2 linked regions of the Pedobacter ginsengisoli genome follow. The protein of the gene in region 1 binds, or shares a complex with, the protein of each later gene. Links are inferred from orthologs where the notes say so. Each region holds a gene or a part of one and is shown in the gene's direction. Other genes may lie near its edges.

The links.
Region 2: the proteins of metK (region 1) and groL are in contact, whole or in part, in a cryo-EM structure (PDB 8P4O), measured with the Escherichia coli proteins. The link is inferred for Pedobacter ginsengisoli from one-to-one orthologs.

What each region holds. Positions count from the first base shown.
Region 1 is NZ_CP024091.1:4,229,407-4,237,513, forward strand. What follows is about bases 193-3,152. They hold metK (methionine adenosyltransferase), read left to right. Parts: upstream 193-1,027; coding sequence 1,028-2,278; downstream 2,279-3,152. Other genes in these bases: CPT03_RS17475 (diacylglycerol/lipid kinase family protein), read right to left, coding at 193-793; CPT03_RS17485 (hypothetical protein), read left to right, coding at 2,432-2,779; CPT03_RS17490 (VCBS repeat-containing protein), read left to right, coding at 2,959-3,152. In the rest of the region: more of CPT03_RS17475, read right to left, coding at 1-192; more of CPT03_RS17490, read left to right, coding at 3,153-6,300; CPT03_RS17495 (TonB-dependent receptor family protein), read right to left, coding at 6,305-7,987; CPT03_RS22995 (hypothetical protein), read right to left, coding at 8,068-8,107. UniProt on the Escherichia coli protein: Catalyzes the formation of S-adenosylmethionine (AdoMet) from methionine and ATP.
Region 2 is NZ_CP024091.1:4,759,204-4,767,230, reverse strand. The notes cover bases 2,266-5,145. They hold groL (chaperonin GroEL), read left to right. Parts: upstream 2,266-2,825; coding sequence 2,826-4,466; downstream 4,467-5,145. Other genes in these bases: CPT03_RS19970 (MgtC/SapB family protein), read left to right, coding at 4,556-5,145; groES (co-chaperone GroES), read left to right, coding at 2,456-2,749. In the rest of the region: CPT03_RS20000 (sigma-54 interaction domain-containing protein), read left to right, coding at 1-218; CPT03_RS19995 (LptE family protein), read left to right, coding at 221-718; CPT03_RS19990 (hypothetical protein), read left to right, coding at 752-1,861; preprotein translocase subunit SecG, read left to right, coding at 1,876-2,226; more of CPT03_RS19970, read left to right, coding at 5,146-5,215; CPT03_RS19965 (L-serine ammonia-lyase), read left to right, coding at 5,232-6,659; CPT03_RS19960 (DUF58 domain-containing protein), read right to left, coding at 6,666-8,012; CPT03_RS19955 (AAA family ATPase), read right to left, coding at 8,024-8,027.

The sequences.
Region 1 (8,107 bases):
TTGCATCATCCTGGCTCCGTTTAATCTTTATATTTTTACCTTTAATAATTTCAACAATTTTCGACCGGTCAGTTCTGGCGCTTAACATTTCATATGCCAATACCGGCAGTTTATACATAGGAAATTCTTTTACCACGCACACATCAAGCAAGCCATCAACTACCGATGCCTGTGGTGCAATATGTGCATTATTACCATATTGAGATGAATTTGCAATGCTGACAACAAATGCCTTGCGTTCGTACTCTACACCATCAATACTAAGCTGATAAACCTGAGGTTTGTAGTTTAACACTTCGGTTAATCCCAATTTCAGATAGCCCGTTAAACCTCTTGATTTATTTCCGGCAAACACAGAACTGATATGTGCATCAAAACCCATACCTGCCATGTTAAAAAAACACTTATCATTAAATCTGGCAGTATCAATAACCTCTACATTACAATTATTAATAACCTTTATTGCAGCAACAGTTTTCATCGGTATTTTTAAGAACCTTGCCAGCCCATTTCCAGAGCCAAAAGGGATAATACCCAATATTTTATTTTGCTGCATCACTTTAGTTGCAATCTCATTTATTGTACCATCACCTCCAACTGCTACAATAATGTCAAAATTTTTGCTTGCAGCTTCCTCCGCAATCTCAGAAGCATGGCCAACATATTCAGTAAAACTAAAATTTGGATTGTACTTAGAACGGTCAAGATGCGCATCTATCAATGCTGGAATCTTTAATTTATTCTTACCTCCAGATATTGGATTGATGATAAATAGAATGTTTGATTTCGACAAAACCTTTTGATTAATGATAGTACAAAATAATTGATATTTTTTGACTATTGAAATATATATAGTAATTTTGCAGCGTTAAAGTGGACTGATTTGCGATGCTATTTAAAGAATAGCTGGATTGCAACCACGTAAAAAAAAGTGCTAACCATATTATACACTTCATTTTACAGCCTGTTCTGCAGGATCTGACTCCCTTTTATATAATTGTTTAAAATTAAATTTTAATTATTTAAAATGTCGTATTTATTTACATCTGAATCAGTTTCTGAAGGCCATCCGGATAAAGTTGCAGATCAAATCTCAGACGCACTTATTGACAACTTTTTAGCGTTCGATTCAGAGTCAAAAGTGGCCTGCGAAACTTTGGTTACCACAGGTCAGGTTATTTTAGCTGGCGAGGTGAAATCACAAACCTATCTTGATGTACAACAAATTGCCAGAGATGTAATCAAAAAAATTGGCTACACAAAAAGCGAATACATGTTTGAGGCTAACTCATGCGGTATTCTTTCCGCAATTCACGAACAGTCGCAGGATATAAATCAAGGTGTTGACAGAAGCAACAAAGAAGAACAAGGTGCTGGCGATCAGGGTATGATGTTTGGCTATGCAACCAACGAAACAGAAAACTATATGCCTTTGGCACTAGATCTTTCACATACTCTTTTACAGGAATTAGCTCTGTTAAGAAGAGAAAATAATGAAATTACCTATCTGCGTCCTGATGCTAAATCACAAGTGACTTTAGAATATGCCGACAACAACAAGCCTGTTCGTATTGATGCTATAGTGATTTCAACTCAGCATGATGATTTTGATGAAGAAGCCAAAATGCTTGCTAAAATCAAAAAAGACCTTGTTGATATTCTTGTCCCACGCATTATTGCCAAATACCCACAATATGCGCACCTATTTAATGATAAAATAGAGTATCATATTAATCCAACCGGGAAATTTGTTATTGGTGGCCCGCATGGCGATACAGGCTTAACAGGCCGTAAAATTATTGTAGATACTTACGGAGGTAAAGGAGCTCATGGAGGCGGTGCTTTCTCTGGAAAAGACCCCAGTAAAGTAGATAGAAGTGCTGCCTATGCAACCCGTCACATCGCTAAGAATCTTGTTGCTGCAGGTGTTGCCGAAGAAATTTTAGTTCAGGTAAGCTACGCCATTGGAGTTGCAAAACCTATGGGTATTTACATCAATACTTATGGAACAGGTAAAGTAAACAAAACTGACGGAGAAATTGCCAGAATAGTTGAAGGTATATTCGATATGCGTCCTTACTTTATAGAGCAACGCTTAAAATTAAGAAATCCAATTTATAGTGAAACTGCAGCTTATGGCCATATGGGTCGTACGCCTGAAACAGTTACCAAAACTTTTAAAAGTCCTGGAGGTGAAGAAAAAACTGTTACTGTTGAATTGTTTACATGGGAGAAATTAGACTTTGTAGATAAAGTAAAAGCAGCTTTTTCATTGTAAGCTTAAGAAATAATTAAAATTCATAAAAAGGGTGTATCATAACAATGATCACCCTTTTTGCATTTTACAAGCCTTGCAATAGCATGCCTAAATGCAAAAAGGAAAACCATTTGTAAAGGGTATTGTTGTATTTATACAAAAACACTACTTATTATGGAACATCCAATAGAAATGAATACCCTTAGCCAGGTTTTAGAAAAATTAAGACTTAAAGGTTTGGATAACGAAATAAAAATGACAGACCATGGCAAGATGCAAGGCATTGGAATTAACAAAATTTATAATCCTGAAGACCTAACAATAATTAAAACTTATCGATTTGAAGGCGACTCCGACCCTGCCGATAATTCTGTGCTCTATTTACTAGAAGACAAAGACAAACAGATTGGCTATATTCTTGACGCTTATGGAATGTATAGCTCTCAGGAAAATACCGGTTTTGACGACTTTTTAAAGAAAATACCTACCGCAGACAGAGATATGCAAGAGCTTTTCGGCTAGCCGAATTGCATTTGCTGCCTAACAGAAAAGAATATAACACCAATAAAAAAGCATTATCTCTAATGCTTTTTTATTTAAGAAGCCATTGTTAATATGCCTAAACGTTTTTAGTAAAAATTATGATACATTAAAATAAAGTCATTATCTTCAAGAAGAATTAAACCAAACTTCTTAACCAAATGTCTTCTTTAACCTCTAAATTGCACCAGAGCATCATGTTGCTTGGTCTCTTTTCATTTACTTCCTGTGTAAATAATGATAAAAATACAGACACTGAGGGCAGTAAAAACACACTATTTTCCATACTTTCTTCAAATCAGACTCACATCGATTTCAATAATACCATCATTGAAAACGAAAGGGCAAACATTATATCCTATCAGTACTTCTATAATGGAGGGGGTGTAGCAATTGCAGATGTAAATAATGACGGCCTGGAGGATGTATATTTTTCAGGAAACATGACAAAGGCCAAACTATATCTTAATAAAGGAAACATGCAGTTTGAAGATGTTACAGATAAAGCCGACATAACCGAAGAGGGAACAACCTGGAAAACAGGCGTTACTATGGCCGATGTTAATGGAGATGGGAAACCAGACATCTATCAATGTTATTCCGGTGCATTACCTGCAAAGAATAGAACAAATAAATTATATATAAACCAAGGGAACAACGATCAGGGAATTCCCGTATTTAAAGAGCAAGCTGCAGAATATGGGCTTGCCGATACCGCATATAGCACACAGGCTGTTTTTTTTGATTACGACAAAGATAATGACCTTGATATGCTCCTGTTAAACCACAACCCTAAAGTATTTACCACACTCGATGAAACTTCTGCTCCAATAATATTAAAAGAACCCGCACCAACCATCCGGATTAAGCTATATAAAAATGAAAATGGAAAATTTAAAGATGTTTCAGATCAGGCAGGCATCTATAATTCATCATTTACATATGGTTTAGGTGCAGGAGTAAGCGATTTGAATAATGATGGTTATCCGGATATTTACATCTCAAACGATTATTCTGCACCAGATTATTTATATATAAATAATGGAAACGGCACTTTTACAAATCAAATTCAATCCCAAATTGGCCATACGTCCTTGTATTCAATGGGCAATGATATTGCTGACATTAACAACGATGGCCTATCAGATCTTTTCACTTTAGATATGCTGCCAGAGGATAATCGAAGACAGAAGTTGCTCTTTTCTCCCGACAATTACGAATATTATGACCTCCGCCTACGTCTTGGCTTCCATTACCAGGATATGCGCAACATGCTTCAAATAAATAATGGAAATGGCACATTTAGTGAAACCGCACAATTATCAGGCATTTCCAATACAGATTGGAGCTGGGCTCCTCTATTTGCAGATTATGATAATGACGGCTGGAAAGATCTTTTTGTATCAAATGGTTATATGAGAGATTATACCAATATGGATTTTCTAAAGTTCAAAGGAGATTTCCTGCGTACTACCGATCCGGCTCAAATGAGGGAGAATCTGTTAAATTTAATCCATGCAATGCCTGCATCCAATGTTAACAATTACATCTACAAGAACAACGGCAACCTTACGTTTACCAACAAAATGGTTGAATGGGGATTAAACACACCATCTAATAGTAATGGGGCCGCTTATGCCGATTTAGATAACGATGGCGACCTTGACCTTGTGGTTAACAATATCAATCTTCCGGCATTCATTTATGAAAACAGAACCGACAAGCAAATAAAAAATCAGTTCCTAAAAGTAAAGCTGCAGGGATCTGGGCAAAACACACAAGGTATTGGTGCAAAAATTTGGATCTACCAGAATAACAAACAGCAGTATCTTGAACAAATGCCATCTCGAGGCTATCAATCAAGCGTTTCGCCAATTTTACATTTCGGTTTAGGAGAATCTACTTCTATAGACTCTCTTCGTGTAGTTTGGCCAAGTGGAAAACAGGAACTAATAACAGGCGTAAAGGCAAATCAACAAATACCGCTATTAGAAACAAATGCAAAAACAACTTACAAAGACCCACAGCCTCCTTTGTCTATATTTAAAGAAATTAAATCGCCGATTACATTTCAACAGCAAAAAAAATCAACCAACGATTTTAAGCGGCAACCACTGTTAATAAACCCCATGTCATTTTCAGGTCCATGCATTGCCAAAGCAGATGTAGATGGAGATGGTTTAGAGGACATTTATGTTGGCGGGACCCAAGGCCAGTCTGGCACACTTTTTATTCAAAAAAAGAACGGCACTTTTGTAAAAAAAATCCAGAGAGCCTTTACCAATAGCCTAAAAAGCGAAGACACAGATGCTGTCTTTTTTGATGCCAATGGCGATGGTTTTGCAGATCTTTATGTATGTGCTGGCGGTTATGACAGTTATATCCCTGACGATTCATCATTGCAAGATCGATTGTACTTAAATGATGGAAAGGGAAATTTCAGACCATCAGTTAATGCTTTACCTAAAATGCTAAGCAGTAAAAGCTGCGTTCGGGTTACAGACTTTAACCAGGATGGCCACCCCGACCTATTTATAGGCGGAAGAGTAATTCCTGGCCGCTATCCGGAAACACCATCAAGTTATCTACTAATTAACGATGGAAAAGGAAACTTTAAAGATCAGATTAAAGCTGTTGCCCCAAATTTGCAAAAAGCAGGAATGATTACCGATGCCGCATGGGTAGATTTAAACGGCGACAAAAAAGAGGATCTGATTGTTGTTGGAGAATGGATGCCAATTACCGTCCTCATTAATACAAATGGCAAGCTGACAGATAAAACTAAAGATTATTTTGAGAAACCTTTGGCTGGCTGGTGGAACAAACTACTAGTAGAGGACTTAAACAATGACGGTGTTCCGGATATAGTAATTGGAAACACCGGATTAAACACTCAATGCAAAGCAACCGAAAAGGAACCTGCTGAAATGTTCTACAAAGATTTTGATGATAATGGATCGGTTGACCCTATATTATGTTTTTACATCCAGGGAAAAAGCTATCCTTATGTAACCAGAGATGAGATGCTAGATCAGATGAGCATTATGCGCACACGCTTTCCGGATTATAAAAGCTATGCAGATGCATCAATGAAAGAGATATTTACCAAAGAGGAACTAATGGGCGTTTCAAAGCTCCAGGCAACCGATTTAAAAACATCGGCTTTTATCAATACCGGAAAAGGTAAATTTAAAGAGTTAAGCTTACCGCAAGAGGTTCAATTCTCGCCAGTATTCACAATTACCGCCTTTGATTATGATAAGGATGGCAATAAAGACTTGTTACTGTGTGGCAACATTAGTCATTCACGCCTCAGATTTGGAAAATACGACGCTAATTATGGAACCCTACTTAAAGGCAATGGCAAAGGTAGCTTTACATACATCCCTCAACAACAATCAGGTTTTAGTTTAAAAGGAGATGTTAGAAGCGTAGTGCAAACAAGCAACACTTTAATATTTGGCATTAACCAGGAAAGTATGAAAGCTTATAAACTGAGATAAAGCTTTACAAGTTCAATGATACAGTAGCGGAAAACGTTCTACCGTCAGACGGCCAGATGCCTGGTCCCGGATAAAACTGCGGGCGTTTGGTAAAATAATGTTTATCAAACGCATTGCTCACATTAAGCCCAATACGCAAGTAATTGGTAAGTCCAATAGTGGCACTGGCATCAAATAAGTTATAGGAAGGTGCAATACCAACAGTTCCGGTCGCATTTGGTGCCACAGCATTTAGGGCATCAGCAAATGAGCTGGCGGTATAACTATGCAGAATGCTCAGACTATAGCGCTTAACTTTTAAAGTAGCCCCATTCCTGGAAGTCCATTCCGGCACACTTTCTACTTTATCCCCATCAATAGAAACAGTTGTTTTGGCATTAGCATCCCTAATACTGGCATTTTGGTAGCGGGCATTCATATAAGCAGTTGCTGTATATAAAGAGAAGCTAGCTGTTTTACTCAGCGGAAAATCTGCCTGAGTAAAAAGTTCAACTCCTTTAGTTCTTGAATCCCCAATATTTGTACGATAAATGATCTCCTGATTATTAGAATTCATCTGCGAAACAGTACCCATGCGGTTATTGTATTGCAGTTGGAAATAGCTCACATCCCAGTTCAAAAACTGCCAGTTACCCCTAAAACCAGCTTCCAGATTATATCCTCTGGCATCCTTTAAATTCTTGTCGGTAAGCTCAAAGGTAGATCCAGGGATAATGTCCTTAAAAATCACCGGACGGTAAGCCTGCGACCAGCCTGCATATAGGTTCATGGCTTTAGTCAATTCATACTGCCCACTAACCCCAAACAAAGGATACTCATGTTTAATGTTATTAGGAATATCACCGGTAGGATAATTATTAATCACCCCGGTCATATCTGTCTTGCCCAGCTCAAACCTTACTCCGGTATTTACAGAAAGACGGGGCAACAACACCCACCGATTCTCGGCAAAAAAAGCAACATTATTAGTTTTTAGATGCATATCTCTGCCAAAGTCTGGGGTAACCAGCGAAAGGTCAAAATCTGTCCCCGTGGTTCCCTTACCCTGTTGCTGGCGATGCAGGTCATTGTTCATATATTGCACCCCCGCAGCAAGGTTGCTGGTCAAGCCCAAAAGTGAGTACGATTGTAATAAACGCAGCTCATTGGTAAAACTCTTGAAATGATCAACATCAACCTGCCTGTTAGCATATTGAAGCGTAGTAGGGTCAATTGCATCTATTATATTGGCCAACTTATCAAACATCACACTATTTCTAACTCCAATTACTGCAGAAGAAGTGAATTTCAACCGTGTAGATTCACCCATCTTCCAGTCTAAAGTAAGAGAGGGAATATTGATCTCAGGGTTGTAATAATTACGCGAACGCGTAGAAGAACGCGGATCCGCCTTAAACATCTCATCGGTCAATTGCCCTGCAAGGTGAATCACATAATTAGAGCGTGTCCATTCTGCCTTAAGTTCAATATTGGGCGTGAATTCATAAAATAAGGAAATGTTTTGCGCATCATATTTTGAGTCACTGTTCTTACGATACCCAGCATCTGCTTTTTTATTGAACCAGGCATAATACTTAAACTTGCCCTTTGTACCGCTGATGGAGTTAAAGGAACTGAGTAAACCATATGACCCCGCAGTATTGATGCTTTGAAAAGCTAAAGCAGAAGAATCGGGTTTCTTACTCACATAGTTAAGCAATCCGCCAAATTGCCCGCCATATTGCAGGGAGGCGGTGCCTCTTACCAGCTCAATCCGCTCTACCGCTTCTAATGGGATATTATAATGACGGCCGGATAGCCATACATA
Region 2 (8,027 bases), 530 kb from region 1 along the record:
TTACTATTAAAAAACCAGTTCAAAACGCACCGGTTGATTACAACTATACTCATGAAGCAGAAGAAGTTGAGGAATCATTATCATTAATAGACAAGGAATCTGACCTGATTAAAAAAGCACTGAGAAAGCATAAAGGAAAACGCAAGTTTGCTGCTCAGGAATTAGGTATCTCTGAACGTACATTATATAGAAAAATTAAAGAACTGAATTTAAATTAAGGATGAGAAATTTATCTATAATCATATTATTATTCCTTTTTAGCAGCTGTACAGTAGGGCTAAAAGGAATTTCCATTCCAGAGGGGATGAAAACGATTAGTGTTAATGTTTTCGAGAACAATGCGCCTTTAGTGGTAGCATCTTTAAGCTCACAGTTTACTGAGGAATTGAAAACACGCATCAGGAATCAAACCAGCTTAAGCATTACGCCGAATGATGCTCACGGTGTTTTTTCTGGAAATATTACCGGATATAGTATTACTCCTGTAGCAATAACTGACAACAAGCAACCTACAGCAGGCGCAAACAGGTTATCTATAACGGTTAATGTTAAGTATGTAAACAATCTTGATCCCACAAAAAGCTTTGAGCAATCTTTTGAACGTCATAAGGATTTTAAACTAGCCGGAAATTTACAGGCACAAGAACCGGGTCTAATTAAAGACGTTACTGCTCAGCTTAATGAAGATATTTTTAACAGGGCTTTCGCACAATGGTAGGTTAAAATAGAGATCAATTGTTAACTTAGCAGCGTGGAGCAGGATATAAACATTAAAGAAAAGCTGGCAGAATTGATTGCCGCGCCTGAGAAAGTTTCTCAGCATGATTCCGCTATGCTGCAAGATTTTGCTAAGCAGCATCCTTATTTTCAGCCTGTTCATCTTCTTCTGGCAAAAGCTTCTTTAAATACCAACTCGGGCAATGCTAATCTCGCCACAGCTGCTTTATATACTAACGGACAACTACTTCATAATTTTCTTCACGAAACAGAATCTCTGGAATCGGGTGACTTCAATATCATCAGCCACTCTTTTTCAAGTCCTTTTGGCAATGATCCGGAAACTTTAGACGAAGTTATTATTGACGAGGTTCCAGGCGAATCGGAAGAATTGCAGATAACCGATGATCAGGAGGTTTTTGATGAAATTGGTGAGGTTGATATCAGTGAATATAATCAGGAAAGTAGAGAAAAACGAGAGGATGATCTTGTTTTAGAGAACATTGTTGCCACAGATTTCTTTGCTTTTCAGGAAAACTTTAAAGTTGAGCCTGCACCGGAAACTCTGGAGGTTACTCAAATTGAAGAATATCAGGAAACAGAATCAGTAGAAGAAGATGATACCATTGTAATCAGTAAATATGATGATGATCAGCTTCCCTATACATTTTTATGGTGGTTGGCCAAAACAAGAAAAGAGCATCAACAAATATTTCAACCTTATGCCTCACCTAAACAGGTGAAGAAAGAAGAAAAGCCTGATGTAAACAAAAAAGCAAATGAGCTGCAGCAGCAATATGTAGAGAACATATTTCATATGCAAAGCCCATTTGATGAAGAGGAAATTGACTATTCTGCAAGTGAGTTTAAACCTCGCACAAAGGGAGATGAAATTATAGAAAGCTTTATAAAGAACGAGCCTCAGATAAGTCCACCGAAGCCAGAACAAATAAATAACGAGAATAAAGCTAAAAAAAGTGCGGAGGATCATAATGATCTCGTATCTGAAACATTAGCAAACATCTATATTGAACAGATGCTTTATGACAAGGCCATAGAGACTTATGAAAAATTAAGTTTGATGTTTCCAGAAAAAAGCCGTTACTTTGCCGACCTTATTCAATCGATAGAAAGAAAAATTTAACAACCTAACATAATATGCTTTTCTTAATTATTTTATTAATCATCATTTGTATTGCCTTAGCGCTATTTGTTTTGATACAAAATCCTAAAGGTGGTGGTCTGGCAACAGGCGGATCTGGCAGTAATATGTTTGGTGTTCAACGTACAGGCGACGTTTTAGAAAAAGGAACCTGGATTTTACTGGCACTTGTTGTTGTGCTTACTTTATCAATTACAACTATTGGTAAATCAGGCGGTTCAGCAGCTGTAGCTGGCTCTAAAATTCAGAACCAACTTGACAAAACTCCTACTCCACCTCCAATAGGGGGCGGTAGTACTGCTCCTGCAAACACACCACCAGCAGCAACTGACACAACAAAAAAATAAGTCCTTATATTTTATAAAGGATGCAAAAGCCCGGAAGGATAATATCTTGCCGGGCTTTTTTATGCCCCTGCCACTCTGACACAAAAACAGTTTAGCTTAATCCATTAGCTGACAATGCTGTGTAAATTTGTCAAGCTTAGCCTCCTTGGCATAAAAACTGATATGTTCTTTCCTGCGTAATTAAATTACTTTTACATTTATAAATCTAAAAACAAAACAATAATAAGTTATGGCTTTAAACTTTAAACCTAATGCAGATAGAGTAGTTGTTGAAGCTGCTGCTGCAGAAGAAAAAACAGCTTCTGGTATTTATATCCCTGATACCGCTAAAGAAAAACCTCAACAAGGAGTAGTAGTAGCTGTTGGTCCTGGTAAATATGCTGATCAAACCGGAAATCTAATCCCATTAAGTGTTAAGGTTGGTGATCAGGTTTTATACAGTAAATATGGTGGCACTGAAGTTACTATTGAAGGTACTGAGTATTTAATTATGAGAGATTCTGATATCTTAGGAACTCTTTAATCCAAGTATAATTATTGAAATGAAATTGGTTAATGCTTAATCCATTTCAGCTTAAACAAGAATCAAAATAAATAAAATGGCAAAACAAGTAAAATATAATGTAGAAGCCCGTGACTCACTGAAAAGAGGTGTTGACATTTTGGCTAATGCTGTAAAAGTAACTTTAGGCCCAAAAGGTCGCAACGTAATTATTGACAAGAAATTTGGCTCACCTGCAATCACTAAAGATGGTGTTACAGTAGCTAAAGAAATTGAATTAAAAGACCCAATTGAAAATATGGGCGCTCAAATGGTTAAAGAAGTGGCTTCTAAAACTGCAGATATTGCAGGTGACGGAACTACAACTGCAACTGTATTGGCTCAGGCAATTGTAACTGCTGGTATTAAAAACGTAGCTGCTGGTGCAAATCCAATGGATTTAAAACGCGGTATCGATAAAGCTGTTACTGCTATTGTTGAGAATTTAAAATCTCAATCACAAACTGTAGGTGAAGACAACAACAAAATTAAACAAGTTGCATCTATCTCTGCTAACAATGACGAAGTAATTGGCGCTTTAATCGCTGAAGCTATGGGCAAAGTTGGTAAAGATGGCGTTATCACTGTTGAAGAAGCAAAAGGAACTGAAACTGAAGTAAAAACAGTTGAAGGTATGCAATTTGACCGTGGTTACCTGTCTCCATATTTTGTAACTAATGCTGATAAAATGGAAGCGGAACTAGAAAACCCTTACATTTTAATCTACGATAAAAAAATCAGCAACATGAAAGAATTGTTGCCTGTATTAGAAAAACAAGTTCAAACTGGAAAACCACTATTAATTATTGCTGAGGATTTAGACGGTGAAGCTTTAGCTACTTTAGTAGTTAACAAAATCCGTGGATCTCTGAAAGTTGCTGCTGTTAAAGCTCCAGGTTTTGGTGACAGAAGGAAAGCAATGTTAGAAGACATCGCTATCTTAACTGGTGGTACTGTTATTTCTGAAGAAAGAGGTTATAAATTAGAAAACGCTGACCTTACTTATTTAGGTACTGCTGAGAAAGTTGTTGTTGACAAAGACAACACTACAATCATCAATGGTGCTGGTCAGTCTGACGATATCAAAGCTCGTGTTAACCAGATCAAAGCTCAAATTGAGACTACTACATCTGATTATGACAAAGAAAAATTGCAAGAGCGTTTGGCTAAATTAGCTGGCGGTGTTGCGGTTCTTTATGTTGGTGCAGCTTCTGAAGTTGAAATGAAAGAGAAAAAGGACCGTGTTGATGATGCTTTACATGCAACTCGTGCAGCGGTTGAAGAAGGTATCGTAGCTGGTGGTGGTGTTGCTTTCATCCGAGCTATTGAGGCTTTAGATGGCATGAAAGGTTCTAATGATGATGAAACTACTGGTATCCAGATTATTCGTCGTGCTATAGAGGAGCCTTTACGTCAGATTTGCCAAAATGCTGGTATCGAAGGCTCTATCGTTGTACAAAAAGTTAAAGAAGGTAAAGCTGACTTCGGTTACAATGCCCGTACTGATGTATATGAAAACTTAATAGCAGCTGGTGTTATCGATCCAACTAAAGTTGGTCGTGTGGCATTAGAAAACGCGGCTTCAATTGCAGCTATGTTATTAACAACTGAAGTTGTTTTAGCTGATGATCCTGAAGAAGCTCCTGCAGGTGCTGCTATGCCTCCTATGGGTGGTGGTGGCATGGGTGGAATGATGTAATATTATTCACCTTGCACTTATAAAAAAGACCCGCTGTAAACAGCGGGTCTTTTTGTTTTAAATCTTTGTTATATTTAGGTAGTTAAAATATGATGGAGATTTTTTTAGAAAACGGTCATTTCATTACGCTTAGCGAAGTCAATAAATTCTTAATGGCAACCTTACTTTGCGGTTTAATTGGCGCTGAGCGAGAATTTAGAAGCAAACAGGCTGGGTTAAAAACGATGATTATGATTGGCCTTGGTGCCACACTGTTTACAATTCTGTCGATAAAGATTGGATTAAGCAGCCGTGATCGCATTGCTTCCAATATTGTTACCGGGATAGGCTTTTTGGGTGCCGGCGTTATTTTTAAAGAAGACAATCAGGTTAAAGGCTTAACTACGGCCTGCGTAATATGGATTGTAGCTGCAATTGGTATGGCTATTGGCGCTGGATATTATGAGCAGGCAGTAGGTGTAACTTTGGTGGTTTTGCTGGCATTGTTCACTTTTCCATTTCTGGAAGATATGGTAGAGCGTCGTTTTACTAAAAGGGTGTACAGAATTGTAAAAAGATTTGAGAATGAAAGCCTGGAAAAGTATGAAGAAGATATTAAAACATCTAAACTTAAGCTCACAAGAGGCAAACAGGAGCTTGCCAATGGCATCATCAGTGGAACATGGATAGCAGTAGGAAGCCCTAAAAACCATAAAAAATTTGTAGATCGCATGCTTCAGGATAGAAATATCATAGCATTTGACTTTTAAATTTTAGCTTTGCATCATGCAAAGAGAACAGATATCAGTATTTGATATTTTTAAAATAGGTATTGGCCCATCAAGTTCCCACACACTTGGCCCGTGGCGCGCTGCACAACAATTCACAGCTTCATTAAAGGAGCAAAACCTGCTTGGAGAAGTTGAGCAGATAAAGATTTTGCTTTACGGGTCCTTAGCTAAAACCGGGATAGGACATGGAACTGATGTTGCCATATTACTGGGCTTAACGGGTGCTGATCCGGTAACTTTTGATGTAAGTTCCATTGACAGTACAATAGAATCTATTAAGAAAAATCATTCGTTAGTACTTGCGGGTGAGCAGCCCATTACATTTAACTATGATGACGATCTGGTGTTCTTATTTTTTGAAAGCTTACCCTTCCATCCCAATGCTGTTACCTTTCAGGCTTTCTTAAAAACCGGCAAGGCTATATCTGAAACCTACTACTCAATAGGAGGCGGCTTTGTAATTAAGGAAGGTGAAGATGGTAAAGAAAGGGAACAGGTTGATTTACCTTTCCCGATTGAAAAAGCCGCTGATCTCTTGCACTGGTGTCTTACTACTGGGCTTAAAGTTTCGGAAGTTGTACTGGAAAATGAACTGGCCTGGCGGACAGAGACTGCTACAAGAACAGGAATTTTGCAACACTTCAATGTAATGAAGGATTGTATTTATAGGGGTTGCCATACCTCAGGTTTTTTACCTGGCGGATTGAACGTAGCAAGAAGGGCTGTGGCGCTTAATAAAAGATTAATTGGCAATGGTGTTTATACTAACTACGAAAGTTGGGTGACGGCCATTAGAGCAGGCGGAAATGGTTTTAATTACACTCTTGACTGGGTTAGTTGTTTTGCATTGGCCGTTAATGAAGAGAACGCTTCGTTTGGCAGAGTGGTAACAGCTCCAACCAATGGCGCTGCAGGAGTTATCCCTGCCGTACTCCAATACTTTATAACATTTTGCGATGGCTTTGCTGAAGAAAAAATTACACAATTTATTGCTTGTGCATCTGAAATAGGCAGCATTTTTAAAAAGGGAGCTACTATATCAGCTGCTATGGGCGGATGTCAGGCCGAAATAGGGGTATCATCAGCAATGGCTGCTGCTGCACTTACTGAATGCCTGGGTGGCTCACAGAGACAGGTTTTAATGGCTGCTGAAATAGCGATGGAACATCATTTAGGGCTTACTTGCGATCCTATTGGTGGTTTAGTTCAAATTCCTTGTATTGAAAGAAATACAATGGGTGCGATTAAGGCAATTACCGCAAGTCAGCTTGCTTTACAAAGTAATCCGGATAAAGCTAAAGTAAGTTTAGATGCAGTGGTAAATACTATGTGGGAAACTGCTTTGGATATGAACTCAAAATATAAAGAAACTTCTGATGGTGGTTTGGCTACCAATATTCCAATAAGTTTACCTGAGTGCTAAGCCTTATTAGAGTTTCTGCTGGGCTTTAATAGAAAGATACCTATTAATTACGTTTACAGTTAGTTTTTCTGGTGGAGTAAGAATACTTAGAATCCCATGTCTGGCAAGTTCCTTTACAATTAGTTTTTTCTCGTAAGCGAACTTGTTGGCTATGGTTTTAATATAAATCCCCTCTACATCCTTTACTTCATCCTCTGTAAGGGACTTCAGTTCCGTATCTTCAAAAAATACAATTAGCAACAAATGAAATTTGGCAATACGTTTTAAAAATGGCAGCTGTCTGGTTAAAGCAGACATGCTTTCAAAATTCGTAAAAAACACCAGCAAGCTCCGCTGTTTCATAACGCTCCTTATACTTGTGTACAAGTTCTCCATGTTAGTTTCCAGGTACCGTGTTTTTTCTTTATACAAAACCTCCATAATCCTACCCAGCTGGGCAGGTTTTCGATCGGCCGGGACAATACTCCCTGTCTTTTCAGCTATCGTAATTAGCCCTGCTTTATCTTCTTTTAATAAAGCAACGTTAGAGAGAACTAGACTTGCATTAATAGCATAATCCAATAAGCTTAGCCCCTCAAAAGGCATTTTCATAACTCTTGACTTATCAATTATACAATACACATGCTGAGCCTTTTCGTCTGTAAACGAATTAACCATCAACTCCCCTTTCCGGGCAGTTGCTTTCCAGTTTACTGTTCTGTAATCATCACCCTGGACATAATTCTTTACCTGATCAAACTCCAAACTGTGACCAATCCTTCTTATCTTTTTAATTCCAATCTCACTTAATCTGTTTGAGACAGCCATCAATTCGTATCTTCTTAGTTGCAAGAATGAGGGGTAAACCGGCACGGTCTTTTCTTCTCCGAAGTTAAATCTTCTGGTAATTAAGCCCAGCGGAGAACTAACATATAAACGAACCAACCCGAATACATACTCCCCTCTTTTGGTAGGTCTTAAAACATAATTTATTGTTTTGCGTTCCCGTGCTTTTAAATTACTTGCAAACCAAATATCTCGTTTTTGAAATTGCCATGGAATTTCATCAATGACACCAACTTTAGTGGCAAAGGGATAAAAGCTTTCTATATAAATATTGATTTCATTTTCATCGCCATTACTTAATCTCTCCGGAACGTCTCTTCTTAAAAAGAAGCCTTTATTTTGCCGGTAAAGCAAGATCATGTCTATAGCAATCAATGCCATCAAAATCGAAAAAGCGACAAATGGAATATCACCAAGCCATGGCAAAAAGAAAGAAAACAAAAATAATGTGGCGCAAAGCCCAATTCCTGCAAACAGCTTTTTACCTAAAAACAGGTCTTTATAATATGTAATAAAAAAGTTTTTCAAAAGCTTCGCTGTTAC